Linked DNA regions of Prochlorococcus marinus CUG1417. The main gene of each other region encodes a partner of the protein of the gene in region 2 in a complex. Links are inferred from orthologs where the notes say so. Each region holds a gene or a part of one and is shown on either strand. Other genes may lie near its edges.

Region 1 (7,325 bases), 140 kb from region 2 along the record:
TGCAGCCAGAGATGAAGAGAATGTTATAGCTCGATTAGTTAAAAGATTATTTAATTTAGATTATCCAACAAATAAATTAAATATTTACATAATCGATGATGGCAGTTCTGATAAGACGCCTTTGATTTTAGATCGATTATCTAGACAATATGAAAAACTAAAAGTAGTCAGTCGTTCTCCAAACGCAGGAGGAGGAAAATCAGGAGCTCTAAATTATGCCTTGAAGTTTACTCATGGTGATTGGCTATTAGTTTTGGATGCTGATGCTCAATTAAAACAAGATTCTTTGATAAGGTTATTTTCTTTTGTAGAAGAGGGTGATTGGTCTGCAGTTCAACTAAGAAAATCAGTAACAAATGTAAGTAAGAATTTTCTAACTTCATGTCAGTCAATGGAGATGGCTATGGACGCAATCTTTCAATATGGAAGATTATCAGTTGCTGGAGTGTCTGAATTAAGGGGAAATGGTCAATTAATTAAGAAAGATACATTATTAGCTTGTGGATCTTTTAATGAAGACACAGTTACAGATGATCTCGATTTAAGTTTAAGGTTATTATTATCAAAATCTAAAATTGGAATCTTATGGGATCCTCCTGTCATGGAGGAAGCGGTTGAGAATTTAAATGCTTTATTAGCGCAAAGGCAAAGATGGGCAGAGGGGGGGTTGCAAAGATTCTTTGATTATGGGGATCAATTAGTTACTAATAAAATTAATTATTTGCAAAAATTTGATTTAACTTACTTCTTCATCTTGCAATATGCACTGCCAATTATTTCTATTTTTGATTTAATTCTTAGTATTGCGTTATTAGATTCACCAATTTACTGGCCTATTTCATTTACAGCTTTTATTTTATCCGGAATTGCTTTTTGGTACGGTTCTTCTTGCAAAAGCGAAGTACCTGTATTGCAAAAAAGTAATTTTTTGATGGTATTTGTATCAGTTTTTTATTTATCACATTGGTTTCTAGTTATCCCTTGGGTAACAATAAAGATGTCTATTTTCCCCAAAAAGATACTTTGGCGAAAAACTCTTCATACTGGGGTCTAATTTATTCATCAAGATCTATAATTTCTCCATTAAAAAAATTTGCTAAGTTTTTTGAACTATCATCATAAGTTTCCTCATTAGATATTTTTGTTGATGAATTATTTTTTGGTTCTATTTTTTTTATTCGTTTTAAATTCTTTACTTCATTTTGGGTTGTTTCTAGAGTGCTTGTTGGATTACTTTTAGTTAATTGTTTGGTTGAAAAATTAAGTTTAATTTGATCTCCAAATATCTTTTTTACAGTATTTTCAATTATAACTTTTCTACTTTTTATCATATTTTCCCAGTTTGGAGATAATGCGATTGTGATTTTCTCCGACTCAAAACTTTCAAGTTCGGCTTGTTGTGAAAGTAACATTCTTGTTGATGGTAACTCTAATTTAGAGAGAATTAATTCCCATTTATCTTTTAAGGCATTTGATCCATGATCATCTTGAGTATTATCAGAAATATTGTCCATACTTTCATTCCTAAAAACGTCAAATTTTTCTAATTTTTCGTCTTTTGTTATGGTCAATTCCTCACAAGTCATCTCCTTTTTGATACTGGGTTTTTGAATTTCATTAGAAACATTTTCTTTTTTAGCTATTGCAATGTTTTTTATGCTTTTATACTTATTCTCAGTCGCATACTTTTTACTTTCTTCATTATTTTCAAAATTATTTATCTCTTGTTTATCTAGAAGACCAGTTAAATGTATTTCAAACCAAAGCCTTGGATTATTACTTGTTTTGATTTGATATTCAATATTTCTCAGATTATTGTGCCAATTAATTATTGTTGATTTTTGTATAGTTTTTGAGATTTTATCCAATTCATCTTGAAATTCATCAGACGTATAATAAAGATCTGAATATTTATTTTTTGTAGTGTGCAGTAGTAGATCTCGTGTAATATTCAATAATCCAATAATAATTTGATAAGGTTCGTTTCCAGCATCATATAGTTTGTTGCAGGTGATAATTAATGACTCTGGATTATTTTCAACTAATGATTTAATCAGATCTGTTAATTCAATTTCTGATACTTCTCCAAGTAGGTTTTGGATATTTTTAATTGTTACGCCCTCTGGTAAAAGATTCAGTTGTTCTAGGAGGCTTTGTGCATCTCTCATACCTCCATTAGATCTTTTTGCAATCATTTTTAAAGCCTGAACTTCATACTGAATGGATTCTTTTTCTGCGATTTCTGATAAATGTTGAAAGATGTCACTGGGACTTATCCTTCTAAAATCAAACTTTTGGCATCTACTTTGTATTGTATTTAATACTCTTTCAGGATTTGTCGTTGCAAGGATAAATACAACTCTTGAAGGCGGTTCTTCAATAGTTTTTAGTAAAGCATTAGAAGCTGCTGTTGAAAGCATATGGCATTCATCAATAACGTATACTTTCCATCTCGCTTGAGTAGGAGCAAATCTTGCTCTTTCTATAATTTCTCTTATATTTTCAACTCCTGTGTTTGATGCTGCATCAATCTCAATAATATCTAGAGCGTTCCCATCTGTAATTTGTTTACATAAGTTACATTTACAACAAGGATTTATCGTGGGTTGGTCGAATGCCTGGCAGTTTAAAGATTTTGCAAATATTCTTGCACTCGATGTTTTTCCTGTTCCTCTTGGACCACTAAAAAGATATGCAGGAGCAATTTTGGTTGTAATTAGTGCTTGTTTGAGGGTAATGGATATAAATTGTTGCCCAACCAGTTCATCTAAGGTGTTTGGTCTATATTTTTGATGAAAAGGCTGATGTATATTTGGCATTTATTTTTCATTAATTTAGAAAAATTTGAGATTAAATTAAAACAATTAAACTCTATAATTTATGCAGACTCTTTAATGATTCTTGTTGATCCTGAAGGTAGTTTAACAATTTTAGATGAGAATAAATTATCTACCATTTTTTTCGTAATTATAAATTCTTTTACATTTTCTTCAGAAGGTAATGTGTACATTATGTCAAGCATTAGTTCCTCAATTATTGATCTTAATGCTCTTGCACCTGTTTTTCTTTTATATGCTTCATTTGCTATCGCTTCAACAGAATCAGGCTCAAAAGATAATTCAACATTATCCATACTTAGCAAAGTTTTGAATTGCTTTACTAGTGCATCTCTTGGTTGTGTGAGGATAGATTCTAAAGTCTCTTTAGTAAGGCGATCTAGTACAGCACAAACCGGAATTCTTCCAATAAATTCTGGAATTAGTCCATATTTCACTAAATCATCTAATTCTAAATTTTTCAGGGAATCCCTTGGGTCGACTATTTTTTTTGTATTAACTTTGTTTTGATCTGAATTAGTGGTAAATCCTATCGAGTGTTTACCCATGCGCTTTTGAACGATATCCTCTAAACCTATAAAAGCTCCCCCGCAAATAAATAATATTTGACTCGTATCAATTTGGATGCAGTCATGATAAGGATGTTTTCTTCCTCCTTGCGGTGGCACATTAGCAATTGTTCCTTCAAGCATTTTTAATAATGCTTGCTGTACCCCTTCACCAGAGACATCTCTAGTAATTGAAGGATTCTCGCTTTTTCTTGCAATTTTATCTATTTCATCAATATAAATAATTCCTTTTTGAGCTAGTTCTACATTCATTTCTGACTTCTGAAGAAGTCTTAAAAGTATGTTTTCAACATCCTCCCCAACATATCCAGCTTCTGTCAAAGTCGTTGCATCAGCTACTGCAAAAGGAACATCTAAAAACTCTGCTAAAGTTTGCGCCAATAATGTTTTCCCACTTCCAGTAGGGCCGATGAGTAAAATATTTGATTTTTGTAATTTAGTTGCTTGTGAATCAGTTGAATTGCTATTTTTACTGTCTTCTTTAACTTTCCAAGCTAATCGCTTGTAGTGATTGTATACAGCTACTGATAATATTTTTTTTGCAGATTCTTGTCCAACAACTTGATTATCTAGAAAACTTTTTATTTCTAATGGCTTAGGAATTGAGGTTAATTCTAAAGGAACAGATTTTTTTGGATTATCAGTTGGTAATTTCTTTTTTACTTGTGGAGAGTTGTTTGTGTTCGCTTGATTATCAAGTAGTTCTTCATCGAGAATCTCATTACAAAGGTCTATGCACTCATCACAGATATAAACCCCAGGACCAGCTATAAGCTTTCTTACTTGGTCTTGTGACTTCCCGCAAAATGAACATTTAAGATGGGCGTCGAATTTAGCCATCGATTATAAGTTTTTAAAGTGAAAGGTGTTAAATATTCCCTATTCACTAGGATTGCTCATAAATATCGATTCGTCATCATATTCTTAAAAAATCAGGACCCCTTGTCACTTTTTGATAACTTTATCAATTAATCCATATTCGACTGCTTCTGAGGGGGATAAAAAGTAATCTCTTTCTGTATCTTCATTAATTTTTTCTAAAGGTTGACCAGTATGTTCAGCTAAAAGTGAATTTAATGTTTTCTTGAGAAAAAGTATTTCTTTAGCTTGTATTTCAATCTCTACTGCTTGACCTTGTGCACCCCCTAGTGGTTGATGAATCATAATCCTAGAATTAGGTAAAGCTAATCTTTTCCCCTTTGCTCCTCCAGAAAGTAGAAATGCCCCCATACTTGCCGCTACTCCAAAACATATTGTCACTACATCAGGGGATATTTGTTGCATAGTATCGTATATGGCCATTCCTGCAGTTACTGAGCCTCCAGGAGAATTAATATATATTTGTATGTCTTTTTCGGGATCTTCCGCCTCAAGAAATAATAATTGTGCAACAAGTGAGTCAGATACTTGATCATTAATTCCAGTACCTAAAAAAATTATTCTCTCCCTCAATAGTCTTGAATATATATCAAAAGCTCTTTCTCCTCTACCTGATTGTTCTATAACGGTAGGAACAGCAGCAATAGTTTTATTATTACTTTCGTAAGAACTTATTGAGCTTTGGATCAAATGTTTTTTTTCTGAGTTCACAAATTAATTTTTCGTCTTATAAATAATTTAAGGGGTTTTTGTTTAATTAGTAGGAAATTTCATAAATTATTTTTTTTCTTTTTTATTTTGAGTTTTTGAAGTTTTTGAAGTTTTTGTCGCAGTTTTTGTGGCTTTTGTTGTTTTGGAGGTTTTGGTAGCTTTAGAAGTTTTTGTAGTTTTTTCTTTTACTTCAGAATTTTCTTCAAGCCAAATTATTAATTTTTCTTTGAGTAGATCGTTACTTACTACTTCTGTTAATCTTTTAATATCTATTTGTTTTGAAGATTGAGAGATTGCTTCTTCATAATCTTGCATTTTTAAATCAATTTCATCTTTCTCGACTTTTATGTTTTCTTTTTCAGCTAATGCTTTTAAAGCTAAATTTCTTTGAACATTTTTTTCAGCTTGAGGCCTTGTGGACTCTGCTAATGACTTAACTAATTCTGGAGTGAAAGTAGATTTTACATCAAGACCTTGTTGAGCAAATCTTTGAGCGGTTTGTTCAATATTATTCCTCACTTCTATATCAATCATAGATTTTGGAATTTCAGCAACCAATTCGTTTGTTAGGGCATCTAATAAAGCTTCAATTTTGATATCTTTTTGAGTTTTTTCAAAATTGTCTTTAAGTTGCTTTTCAATATCTTTCTTTAATTCTTTTAATGATTCTTTGTTGCCAGACTGTTTTGCAAAATCGTCATTAAGTTCAGGTAATTCTTTTTCCTTAAGATCCTTAAGATTTACTTCAAATATTGCTTCTTTGCCTCTTGAATCCTCATGAGAATAATCATCAGGAAATTTAAGGTTAAGTGTTTTAGTATCACCAATTTTCATCTTTACGATTCCTTCAACGAAACCAGGGATCATTTTGTTCTTTTCTAACTCAAGATCCATTGATTCACTTGTTCCACCATCAATCTCTTTACCAGAATCTTTATATTTTCCTTTGAAACTAACTACAGCAATATCTCCTAATTTTGCTGCTCTATTGGTAACTGGAATAATGTTTGCAAACTGATTTCTAGATTTTTCTAGCGCTTCATCTATTGACTTGGGATCAAACTTTGTCTTTGATATTTCAATACTTAGTCCTTTGGATTTTTTAAGTTTTAATTCTGGGGCAACATCAGTTTGAAGAGTAACTTTAAGTGATTTTTCAGGACTAAACTTTGCAAGTAAAGATTCAAATCCATCTACCAATTCTGGCTCACTTAGTGGCTCTATAGATTTTATTTTTAACGCTTCTTGCCATGATTTATCAATAATTTTTTCCAGAGCAGAAGCATGTAATTGTGTGATGCCAATTCTTTGAATTAAGACTTGTTTAGGAATCTTACCAAGTCTAAATCCCGGAATTTTAGCTGAACGACTGATAGAACTGATTGTTTCATTTACACACGTTTTGCATGTCTCAGATGGTATTTCTAATTCGAATGAAATTCTACTTTGAGGAAGAGGTGTTGTTTTGACTATTAGTGCATCTTTAGCCATGTTTTTCTAAGTTATTACTATGAGCCGAATCTTAATTATTTCACATTATGTGATTTCCTTGAAAGTTAATTTTTTGATAAAGTAAAAAAATAGTAAATCTATTGATAAAAATTATTTTAAAGTGTGAGACAATCTCCGTATTTGCCTAATAGGCCATTAAAAGTTGCTGTTTTAGGTTCTTCAGGTGCTGTGGGATCTGAATTGCTAAAAATTCTTGAACAACGTGATTTCCCAATATCAGAATTGGTCTTGCTTTCATCAGAGCGGTCAGAAGGAAAAAAAATTATTTGGAAAGATGAAGAATTAGTTACAAAAAAAACAACTAAGGAAGAATTCAAGAATCTTGATTTAGTTTTGGCTTCAGCTGGCGGAAGTATTTCAAAAAAATGGTTGTCTACCATTATTGAACAAAATGCTTTACTGATAGATAATTCAAGTGCTTTCAGATTAGATAAGAACGTTCCTCTTATAGTCCCAGAAGTTAATGCTAGTGACGTACTTAATCATGATGGGGTAATAGCGAATCCAAACTGCACTACCATTTTGTTGACATTAGTTTTAGCTCCATTAAACAAACTTTCGACTATTCAAAGAGTTATTGTCTCAACATATCAATCTGTCAGTGGTGCAGGCCAACTAGCGATGGAGGAACTAAAACTTTTAACTGAACAATATCTTCAAGGAAATCCTCAAAAAAGTGAAGTTTTGCCATACTCCCTTGCTTTTAATTTGTTTTTACATAATTCTCCTATGCTTTCAAATAATTACTGCGAAGAAGAGATGAAAATGGTTAATGAGACAAGGAAAATATTAAATATTGCTGAGTTGAAGCTCTCTG
Region 2 (9,825 bases):
AGAAGAGATCAATTCCAGTTACTAGAACATTTCACTTCAGCAATAAAAGATGATTCTGCAAGGCCTCAAATAGCTCAGCTTACTGAATTAGGTTTGGTTGAGTTAACCAGAAAAAGACAAGGGCAAAATATATATGAATTATTCGGTAAAAAATGTCTTACTTGCGATGGTACTGGATATGTAGAAAATAAATTGAATAATGAAATTTTTAACCAAAGATTAAAAAAAATAGAGGATAAATCTAATAAAACAAACAGTTTGAAACCTTTAGATATAAATCCTCCTCACACAATTGATGAGCAGGAAAAAATAATTAGCAAGGATTTACCTAACCACAAAGAAGGAAGTAAGGAGAACAATTCTTATAAAAAAGAACCAGGTAATGATTATTTGAACCCACTAAATTCAAAAGAAAAAAATATAGTAACAGTTAATCTTACTAATCAAGAAAAAATTGTTTTCAGTCAATTAGGTATTAATCCACTCATAAAGTTAGGTAAAGAATATCTTGCTAGTAATAATTTTGTGCGTTTAAAAGACAATAATGAAGCAAAAGAAAAAACTTTAAATAATAAAAAAACAAAAGCAAAACAAATTAAAAAAATCTCAAAATCTAAAGAAGAACATATTGATATTAAAATTGAAGCAAATGCAAATTCCAAAGATCTATCAACAAACAAAACTAATGAGGTTAAGGAAGTTGCATTTATAGATAAAAAGGATGAAATTGAAATTACAGATGAGATAAAAAATGCAAGAAAAAAAAGAAGAAGATCTTCAGCAAATATTGAATAAAGTATTCGAAGTTGGAATAGATGAAGTTGGACGGGGAGCAGTTTTTGGTCCAGTTTTCTCAGCAGTTGTTGTATTAACTGAAAAAAATAAACTTATTTTGAAACAATTTGGAGTAATAGATAGCAAAAAATTAACTCCAAAAAAAAGAAAATTTCTTCTTCAGAAAATTTTATTACTTTCTTCAGATTATGGAATTGGGCAATCCTCAACTAGAGAAATAGATAAGTTTGGTATTAGAGTTGCGACAGAACTTTCAATGATAAGAGCTTTAAAAAAATTAAAGCAGAAGCCATCTGAAATAATAATTGATGGCCCCTTATTATTAAGGCTATGGGATAGAAATCAGAAAAATATAGTATCAGGAGACTCGAAGTTTACATCAATAGCTTCAGCAAGCATAGTTGCAAAAGTATCTCGTGATAATCTAATGGAAAGGTTAGAAAAAAAATACTCAGGATACTTAATATTTAAAAATAAAGGCTATGGAACCAAAGAGCACCTTTCAATTATCAAAAAATATGGAATAACTAATCTGCACAGAAAAAGTTTTTTAAAAAAATCAAAGCTTATTTAAGCTACACCAGTCTAAAAAATCTTTAACTAATTGCTGTTGAACTCTTGCCTTTATACCCAACAAAATTCCGTTTAATACCGAATGACCTGTAGATTCCAAAATTTTCTTTGGCACAAGTTTTAATAAAGGGGGTTGACTTACAGATACCCCTAAAAGCGCCTCTCCCTCTAATCCAATGGAAGTTGCTTCTAAATTCGCTTTCAAAATAAGATTAAAGTCATCTATCATCCCTAAACCATCTAATGTACTTTCAAGGGCACTCATTCTTAAAATTCCATCTTTATTTTCTACCGCAATTGAAACAACAGGGTTAATATCTAATTGAAAAACCTTAAAACTTGTTACTGTATACTTATACCTACCTTCTCCTTCAGGTACTAATTTTTTGGAGTCCAGCATTGCACCAACAACTCTTTCTTCTTCCAAAAGATATTTAGAAAGATATTCTTTATTTCGTGTTACAGAAAGCTTTAGTTTCTGTTTAGCATCAAAAGATAACAGCATTGTCTATATTCCCCCAATGCTTATTTGATCTCTTTTTTTTTTACGATTAATCATGCGCAAACAAGTTGCATATTTAGGTCCTAAAGGGACATACGCAGAAAAAGCAGCTCATATACTATCCAAGCTTGCCAATTTTCAGACACCTATATTTGTACCATGTAATGGGTTACATTCGGTCATTAAATCAATAGCGTACAACAATTGTGATGCTGCTGTAGTTCCTATTGAAAATTCTGTAGAAGGGCCAGTTACAGCCACTCTAGATGCACTTTGGAAATTTCCTGAAATATTTATCAATAAAGCAATTGTTTTACCCATAAAACATGCATTAATTAGTGATGGAGAACTTTCAAATATTTCAGAAGTATTATCGCATCCTCAAGCATTAGCTCAATGTTCAGAATGGTTATCTGAAAATCTTCCAAATGCAATCCCTCTACCAACAAATTCAACGTCAGAAGCTGTCAACATGGTCAAGGGCAGTAAATTTAGAGCGGCAATTGGTTCAAAATCATTAATTCAAATCGAAGGCCTTAAAGAATTAGCCTTTCCTATTAATGATGTGCCAGGCAATTGCACTAGATTTATCTTATTAAGTAAAGAATCTAATTCTTATTCAGCTAACATTGCTAGTTTTGCTTTCTCATTAATATCCAATAGACCAGGCGCTTTACTTCAAGCTTTAAATTATATTGCAAATTTTGGATTCAATATGAGCAAAATAGAGTCAAGACCTTCAAAAAGAGAGTTAGGCGAATATATAATTTATATTGATCTAGAATTAGATAATGAAAAGAATATTGCAAATTTTCTTGAATTGAAAGAAAATATTAAACCACTATGCAAGAAATTTGTAGATTTTGGAAATTATTTTTCTGAAAATTTCGAATTAGATTGATTTATCCCCTACATTTATATACCCCAAACTCCATTAAACCTTTTCTAAAAGCCCAATTCATGAGCAGTATAGTTGGGATCTCTCTAATGGACTTAACTAGTGCCAGAGGACCAAGAGACAAAATTGCAAAAGGTCTTCTAATACCCTCAATAATGGAGTCGTACCAAGAAGGATTTGTATAAGTATTCCAGTTTTCAGAAAAAACTCGTCCTGAACTATTTTTATTAGTTCTAAGAATATTACCAAAATCTTTAATACTAATAAAATTGGGATGAACCCATTGTTCAAGTAATTGTTTAAGAACCAAATTCTCAAGAAATGATGGAGGGCATTCCCTGAGATCTCTAGAGTTCCAATCAGCCAATGCTAAATAACCCCCTGGTCTCAAAGTTCTCATCATCTCATCTGCAAACTTAGTTTTATCATTCATGTGTGCACCAGCTTCAACACTCCAAACACCATCAAAGGAACCATCCTCAAATTTCAAATCTAATGCATCCATAACTTGGAAATTACAATTTAGTCCAGAAGGAGTAAGTTCTCTAGCTCTTTTTACTTGAGCAGGACTAATTGTAATTCCAGTAACATTAAAACCATAATATTTTGAAAGGATCCTAGAACTTCCTCCTATTCCACAACCTACATCTAATATTCTGGAACCTTTTGGCAATTTATCTAAACCACTCCACTTAACTAACTCATGAACAAACTTAACTTTAGCCTGTCGAAAATCAATATTTTTATTTTCTGAAGGATAAAAGCCCAGATGTATATGCTCTCCCCACAATCTCTCAAGTAATTTATCCTGGGTCCATGCATCGTATGCTGATGCCACAGTACCAGAAGAAATATATTTTCTAGCAGTAGTTCTCCAGATAAAAGAAAAAGCTAAAAAGAATAAAGAAATTAAAAAAAAGGGTAATAAAAATTCAAACATTTAATTTTCTTTTATATCAGGAAAACTTTCTTTCAAAGCTGTCCTTGCTGCAAGTTGTTTTCTTGTATTATCAAGCATTTGATATTCTCTTTGTAGTCGAGTATAGGTATTTCTTTCTTCTAAAAGTCTTTGCTGTTCCTCCGCAACTGGACCTCCCAAGTGAGCACCTATCCAAAAAGATAATTCCATAGGATTATTAGGTAATTTATCGGGAAGATTTTTCTGGGTATTTGTCAATTTGCCTGTGAGATTAATAACATCGCTAAGTGCTTCTTTTACTGAATCTTTTAGAGAATCTAATTTTTGAAGGTTATCAACATTATCGTCACTAATCCAACTTACCATTGCTGAATAAAAAGGAGTTGAACGAATGATTTCTAGAACTTGAAACCTTTGTTGTCCGAGAGTAATAATATTACTTCTCCCATCCTCTGCAGTATGATGTTTTATGATTTGGGCACAGCAACCAACATTAGCTATATTTTTAGTACTAGAATCCCATTTTATGACTCCAAACATAGAATCAGTTTCAAGAACTGATTGAAGCATAATTCTGTATCTTGACTCAAAAATATGTAAAGGCAATACTTCTTTAGGGAAAAGAACTACCTCCGGCAAAGGAAATAAAGGTAATTCCCTTACTGAGAGCTCTCCCATTTAAACCTCACTTATTTCTAATTATACTAATCAATTTATGTCGTTTTCGGGATTAGTTAAAGTTTAACTTCTATATCTACACCACTTGGAAGATCCAACTTCATTAAAGCATCAATTGTTTTTGCTGAAGGGCTATAAATATCAATTAATCTTCTATGAGTTCTTGTTTCAAAATGCTCTCTGGAATCTTTATCAACATGTGGTGATCTTAGAACACAATAAATCTTCCTTTTTGTTGGTAAAGGTATTGGACCTATTGCTGAAGCGGATGTAGTATCAGCAGTTTGAATTATTTTATCGCAAGATAAATCGAGCATTCTTCTATCAAATGCTTTAAGTCTTATTCTTATTTTTTGTTGTGCAATTGATGCAGTCATAATTTGAAATTAACTTCTAGATGAGGGTCATTGATTAACAATGACCCTAAGCCACTAATCTATACTAAATGATTGAGGTTAAAATTTAAAATTCAAAAAGATTATTTGAGAATTTTAGAAACAACTCCAGCACCAATAGTACGTCCACCTTCACGGATTGCGAAACGCATACCTTGTTCGATAGCTACTGGACAAATCAATTCACCAGTCATTTTGATTCTGTCACCTGGCATAACCATTTCAACATTAGAGCCATCATCAGATGTAAATGCTGTTATTTGACCTGTAACATCTGTTGTTCTGATGTAGAACTGTGGTCTATATCCTGCAAAGAAAGGGGTGTGTCTACCACCTTCTTCTTTTTTAAGAACATAAACTTCTCCTTCAAACTGAGTATGAGGAGTAATGGATCCTTTCTTGACAAGTACCATTCCTCTCTCAATATCTTCTTTCTGGACGCCTCGTAAAAGTAAACCAACATTATCGCCAGCCATACCTTCATCAAGAAGTTTACGAAACATTTCAACTCCAGTAACAGTCGTTACTCTTGTATCTCTGATTCCAACTATTTCGACTTCTTCTCCAACTTTAACTTTACCTCTCTCAATTCTTCCAGTAGCCACAGTTCCTCTACCGGTAATTGAGAAAACATCTTCAACTGCCATCAAGAATGGTTTATCAACTTCTCTTTCTGGTTCAGGAATGCTAGCATCAACAGCTTTCATTAATTCTTCAATTTTTGATTCCCAAGTAGAATCACCTTCAAGAGCTTTTAAACCGGAAACTTGAACTATGGGAATATCATCACCAGGGAAATCATAACTGTCTAAAAGTTCCCTTATTTCCATTTCAACAAGTTCAATAATTTCTTCGTCATCGACCATATCGCACTTATTGAGAGCCACTACAAGAGCAGGAACTCCAACCTGTTTAGCAAGAAGGATATGCTCTTTTGTCTGAGCCATAGGACCATCTGTAGCAGCGCAAACTAGAATTGCTCCATCCATTTGCGCGGCCCCCGTAATCATGTTTTTCACATAATCAGCATGTCCTGGGCAATCAACATGAGCATAATGTCTACCTTCAGTTTCATATTCGACATGAGCTGTATTGATAGTGATGCCACGCTCTCTTTCTTCAGGAGCACCATCAATATCTCCATAGTCTTGAGCCTGGGCTTGACCTTTTTTAGCTAATACGTTTGTAATAGCAGCAGTAAGTGTTGTTTTTCCATGATCAACATGGCCAATAGTACCTATGTTGACATGTGGTTTGTTCCTTTCGAACTTCTCGCGAGCCATTTTGAATTAAAGAATCGAGGGTTTAAAGTGTTTTAGTTTAGAGATCAGGAGTTGCCCTGATTCTTGGAAATGATAGCTTCAGCAACATTACGAGGAACTTCCTCATAATTTGCGAACTCCATTGAAAATATACCCCGACCTTGAGTCATTGATCGGAGTTGAGTGGCATAACCGAACATTTCGGCTAAGGGCACTTTGGCCTGTACCTTAGACAATCCATCATCAACAGATTGTCCTTCCACTTGACCTCTTCTAGAAGAGAGATCACCAATTACAGATCCAAGAAAGTCGTCAGGACTTTCGACCTCAACTTTCATCATAGGCTCTAAAAGGACAGGATTGCATTTTTTAACCCCATCTTTGAAAGCCATGGAACCTGCAATTTTGAAGGCCATTTCAGATGAGTCTACATCGTGGAATGAACCATCGACTAGTGTTACTTTTACATCAATGAGTGGATAACCGGCAAGAACACCTGATTCACAGGTCTCTTTCATTCCATTAGATGCTGGGCCAATATACTCTTTCGGTACAGCTCCACCAACAATTTTATTAACAAATTCAAAACCTTTCCCAACTTCAGCAGGTTCCATTTCAATAATTACGTGTCCATATTGACCTTTTCCTCCAGTTTGTCTTGCATATTTACCTTCACCTTTAGAACTAGACCTAATAGTCTCTCTATAAGAAACTTGAGGCGCCCCAATATTAGCTTCAACTTTAAATTCCCTTAACATTCTGTCAACAAGGATTTCTAAGTGAAGCTCACCCATTCCAGCAATAACAGTTTGATTAGTCTCCGGATCAGTACTTACCCTAAAGGTTGGATCCTCTTCTGACAAAGCAGTTAATGCTTTAGATAATTTTTCCATATCCCCTTTAGTTTTTGGCTCAACAGCGACTGAGATAACTGGTTCAGGGATAAACAATGTCTCCAAAACTATAGGATCTTCTGTATTACATAAAGTGTCGCCAGTTGTTGTATTCTTAAGCCCTAGTACAGCACCTAAATCACCAGCCCTTAATTCATCAACCTCTTCTCTTTCGTCAGCCTTTAGAATTACTAATCTAGAAATTCTCTCTTTAGCATCTTTAGTAGAATTCATAACATAACTGCCCTTTGAAAGAACACCAGAATACATCCTTACAAAAGTTAATTTCCCATAAGGGTCTGACATCACTTTGAAAGCAAGTGCACTAAAAGGCGCGTTATCATCTGATGGCCTTACATCTTCTTTACCACTTGGTAAAACACCTTGTATTGGTTTTACGTCAACTGGAGCTGGCAAATAATCGACAACGGCATCTAAAACAAGTTGAACACCCTTATTCTTGAAGGCTGAACCGCACAATACTGGAACTAATCCATGTTTTAAAACCCCTTCCCTAATGCCTTTTTTAAGTTGTTCTTCAGATAATTCTCCTGTTTCGAGGAATATTTCTATTAAATCTTCATCATTTTCTGCAACACTCTCCATTAACTTATATCTCCACTCGGAAGCTTCATCCTCCATTTCAGATGGAATTGGCGCTTCTTCAATATCAGTGCCTAAGTCATTCTTATAGAGGTATGCTTTGTTTGCAACTAAATCGATAATGCCTGTGAGATCGCCTTCAGCTCCAATAGGTAGCTGAATAGGGAGTGCATTGGCCTTAAGTCGATCTTTAATCTGTTTATTAACTTTTAAAAAATCTGCACCAGTTCTGTCCATTTTGTTAACAAAAACCATCCTTGGAACAGAGTATCTATCTGCTTGACGCCAAACTGTTTCAGATTGAGGCTGAACCCCACCAACTGCACAAAATACAGCTATCACTCCATCTAAAACACGCATTGACCTTTCCACTTCAATAGTGAAGTCAACGTGTCCAGGAGTATCAATAATATTAATTCTGTGATCTTGCCAACTAGTTGATATTGCAGCAGCAGTAATAGTTATCCCTCTCTCTCTTTCTTGAGCCATCCAATCTGTTACAGCAGCACCATCATGAACTTCACCTATCTTATGAACTACACCAGAATAAAACAAAATTCTTTCGGTAGTTGTAGTTTTCCCTGCATCAATATGAGCGGCTATACCTATGTTCCTTACTCGTTCTAGGGGGAAGTCGCGTGCCAATTTTAAAGCTCCAAATAAAATAATTTTTGATAAGTATAGTTCACCCTAAAAGTAAACTTTTATAATAATAAACTACTTAAGTACCTTTTTGATGAAATTAATATCTGTAATGTGCAAAAGCTTTATTAGCTTCAGCCATTTTATGAGTATCTTCTCTTTTTTTAACTGCACTACCAGTTTCATTTGCGGCATCCATCAACTCACCAGCAAGTTTTTGAGACATACTTTTGCCATTCCTTGCACGTGAAAATGTAACAAGCCATCTTAATGCCATAGCTGTACCCCTCTCTTGGCGAACTTCCATCGGTACTTGATATGTTGCACCACCAACTCTTCTAGCTCTCACCTCAACAAGAGGAGTAGCATTTTTTACAGCTGTTTCAAATAATTCGACTGCATTCCCACCTGTTCTCTCGCTTATTAAAGAAAAAGCATCAGACAATATTCTTTGGGCTGTAGATTTTTTTCCATGTTTCATCAATCTAGAAATCATCATTGAAGCAAGACGGCTATTAAATTGAGGATCAGGAAGAACTGGTCTTTTTACTGCAGCATTACGACGTGACATGTTTTAAAAAAAGTGATGGTTACAAATTAATCTTTTGGAGCTTTTGCTCCATACTTAGATCTGGATTGACGTCTATCTTTGACTCCAGCAGTATCTAACGTTCCTCTTATTATATGATATCTAACTCCCGGCAAATCCTTGACTCTTCCTCCCCTAAGAAGAACTACGGAGTGTTCTTGCAAATTATGTCCAATCCCAGGTATGTAAGCTGTCACTTCGAAACCTGAAGTTAATCTTACCCTCGCAACTTTTCTTAAAGCTGAATTAGGTTTTTTGGGTGTTGATGTATAAACTCTTGTACATACCCCTCTTCTCTCAGGGCAAGCTTTTAACGCAGGAGATTTTGTTTTCCTAGTCAGACTTTTTCTTTCTGAACTTATTAATTGTGAGATGGTGGGCATCTATTATATTTAAATAAAAATAAACATCTTAGTATCATAACCTTTTACGAGCACCAACTAAAAGTTTTTAATCATATTTTTTTGAAAAATTTAAAAAAATTTGTCAAATTAAAATTCTTTGGTAAATATTCATTATCTTTAGATTTATTTTTATATTTATTTTTATAATAGAAATACATAAATAACTAAATTGTATTAAATAATCTATGGGAGAGAGTATTAAAAGAATCGTTGGGCCATATCAAGATAGTTATTCCCCCAATGGAATAATTGGTGAGAAAGATGCGTGTGGAGTTGGTTTTATAGCAAATGTCAAAGGTATAGAAAGCAACTGGATACTTAAACAATCCCTGAAAGGTCTTAACTGCATGGAACACAGAGGAGGTTGTGGAGGAGATAGTGATTCAGGAGATGGAGCAGGTATTTTGTGTTCAATCCCTTGGAATTACTTAGAAAAAGATGTGAATCTTGAAAATAAAAAAGACTTTGATAAAGGTTTAGGCATGATCTTCATGCCTAATAAAAAAGAGAAAATTGAAGAATGTAAATCAATATGCGAGGAGGAAGCAAAAAAATTAAGAATTAACAAAACATCTTGGAGAACAGTACCCGTTAACAATGAAATCCTAGGCCCTTTGGCTAAAGCGAATGCTCCATTCATAAGTCAGTGGATTTTATTAATAGATAAGAAAA

What was found.
Region 1: the proteins of rpsG (region 2) and tig are in contact, whole or in part, in a crystal structure (PDB 3GTY), measured with the Thermotoga maritima proteins. The link is inferred for Prochlorococcus marinus CUG1417 from one-to-one orthologs. Residues at the interface, in WP_004081843.1 of Thermotoga maritima: Lys34, Lys52, Lys55, Glu59, Arg62, Gln63, Glu66, Asn67, Lys69, Val71, Arg95, Ala109, Lys110, Lys111, Gly112, Arg113, Pro114, Glu117, Glu121, Ile124, Ala125, Tyr127, Asn128, Asn129, Thr130, Gly131, Lys135, Asp139, Arg142, Met143; in WP_004081061.1 of Thermotoga maritima: Glu122, Val124, Val129, Leu130, Tyr133, Glu188, Gly259, Ile262, Tyr263, Glu266, Ser270, Glu273, Gln274, Glu277, Arg308, Gln311, Ile312, Ser315, Tyr316, Glu325, Arg329, Arg336, Leu363, Phe366, Trp367, Arg373, Leu377, Arg381, Leu384, Glu387.

The regions. Positions count from the first base shown.
Region 1 is NZ_JAAORN010000002.1:538,534-545,858, reverse strand. Bases 4,276-7,264 are described here. They hold tig (trigger factor), read right to left. Parts: upstream 6,488-7,264; coding sequence 5,063-6,487; downstream 4,276-5,062. Other genes in these bases: HA140_RS09035 (aspartate-semialdehyde dehydrogenase), read left to right, coding at 6,611-7,264; clpP (ATP-dependent Clp endopeptidase proteolytic subunit ClpP), read right to left, coding at 4,352-4,996. Also shown: HA140_RS09060 (glycosyltransferase family 2 protein), read left to right, coding at 1-1,054; HA140_RS09055 (DNA polymerase III subunit gamma/tau), read right to left, coding at 1,056-2,819; ATP-dependent protease ATP-binding subunit ClpX, read right to left, coding at 2,879-4,246; more of HA140_RS09035, read left to right, coding at 7,265-7,325. UniProt on the Bacillus subtilis protein: Involved in protein export. Acts as a chaperone by maintaining the newly synthesized protein in an open conformation. Functions as a peptidyl-prolyl cis-trans isomerase.
Region 2 is NZ_JAAORN010000002.1:395,576-405,400, forward strand. The notes cover bases 6,997-9,825. They hold rpsG (30S ribosomal protein S7), read right to left. Parts: upstream 8,732-9,825; coding sequence 8,261-8,731; downstream 6,997-8,260. Other genes in these bases: fusA (elongation factor G), read right to left, coding at 6,997-8,163; rpsL (30S ribosomal protein S12), read right to left, coding at 8,758-9,132; gltB (glutamate synthase large subunit), read left to right, coding at 9,339-9,825. Also shown: HA140_RS08240 (Rne/Rng family ribonuclease), read left to right, coding at 1-795; HA140_RS08245 (ribonuclease HII), read left to right, coding at 752-1,369; HA140_RS08250 (DUF1997 domain-containing protein), read right to left, coding at 1,355-1,873; pheA (prephenate dehydratase), read left to right, coding at 1,926-2,771; HA140_RS08260 (methyltransferase domain-containing protein), read right to left, coding at 2,773-3,708; HA140_RS08265 (LON peptidase substrate-binding domain-containing protein), read right to left, coding at 3,709-4,365; rpsJ (30S ribosomal protein S10), read right to left, coding at 4,422-4,742; tuf (elongation factor Tu), read right to left, coding at 4,844-6,043; more of fusA, read right to left, coding at 6,088-6,996.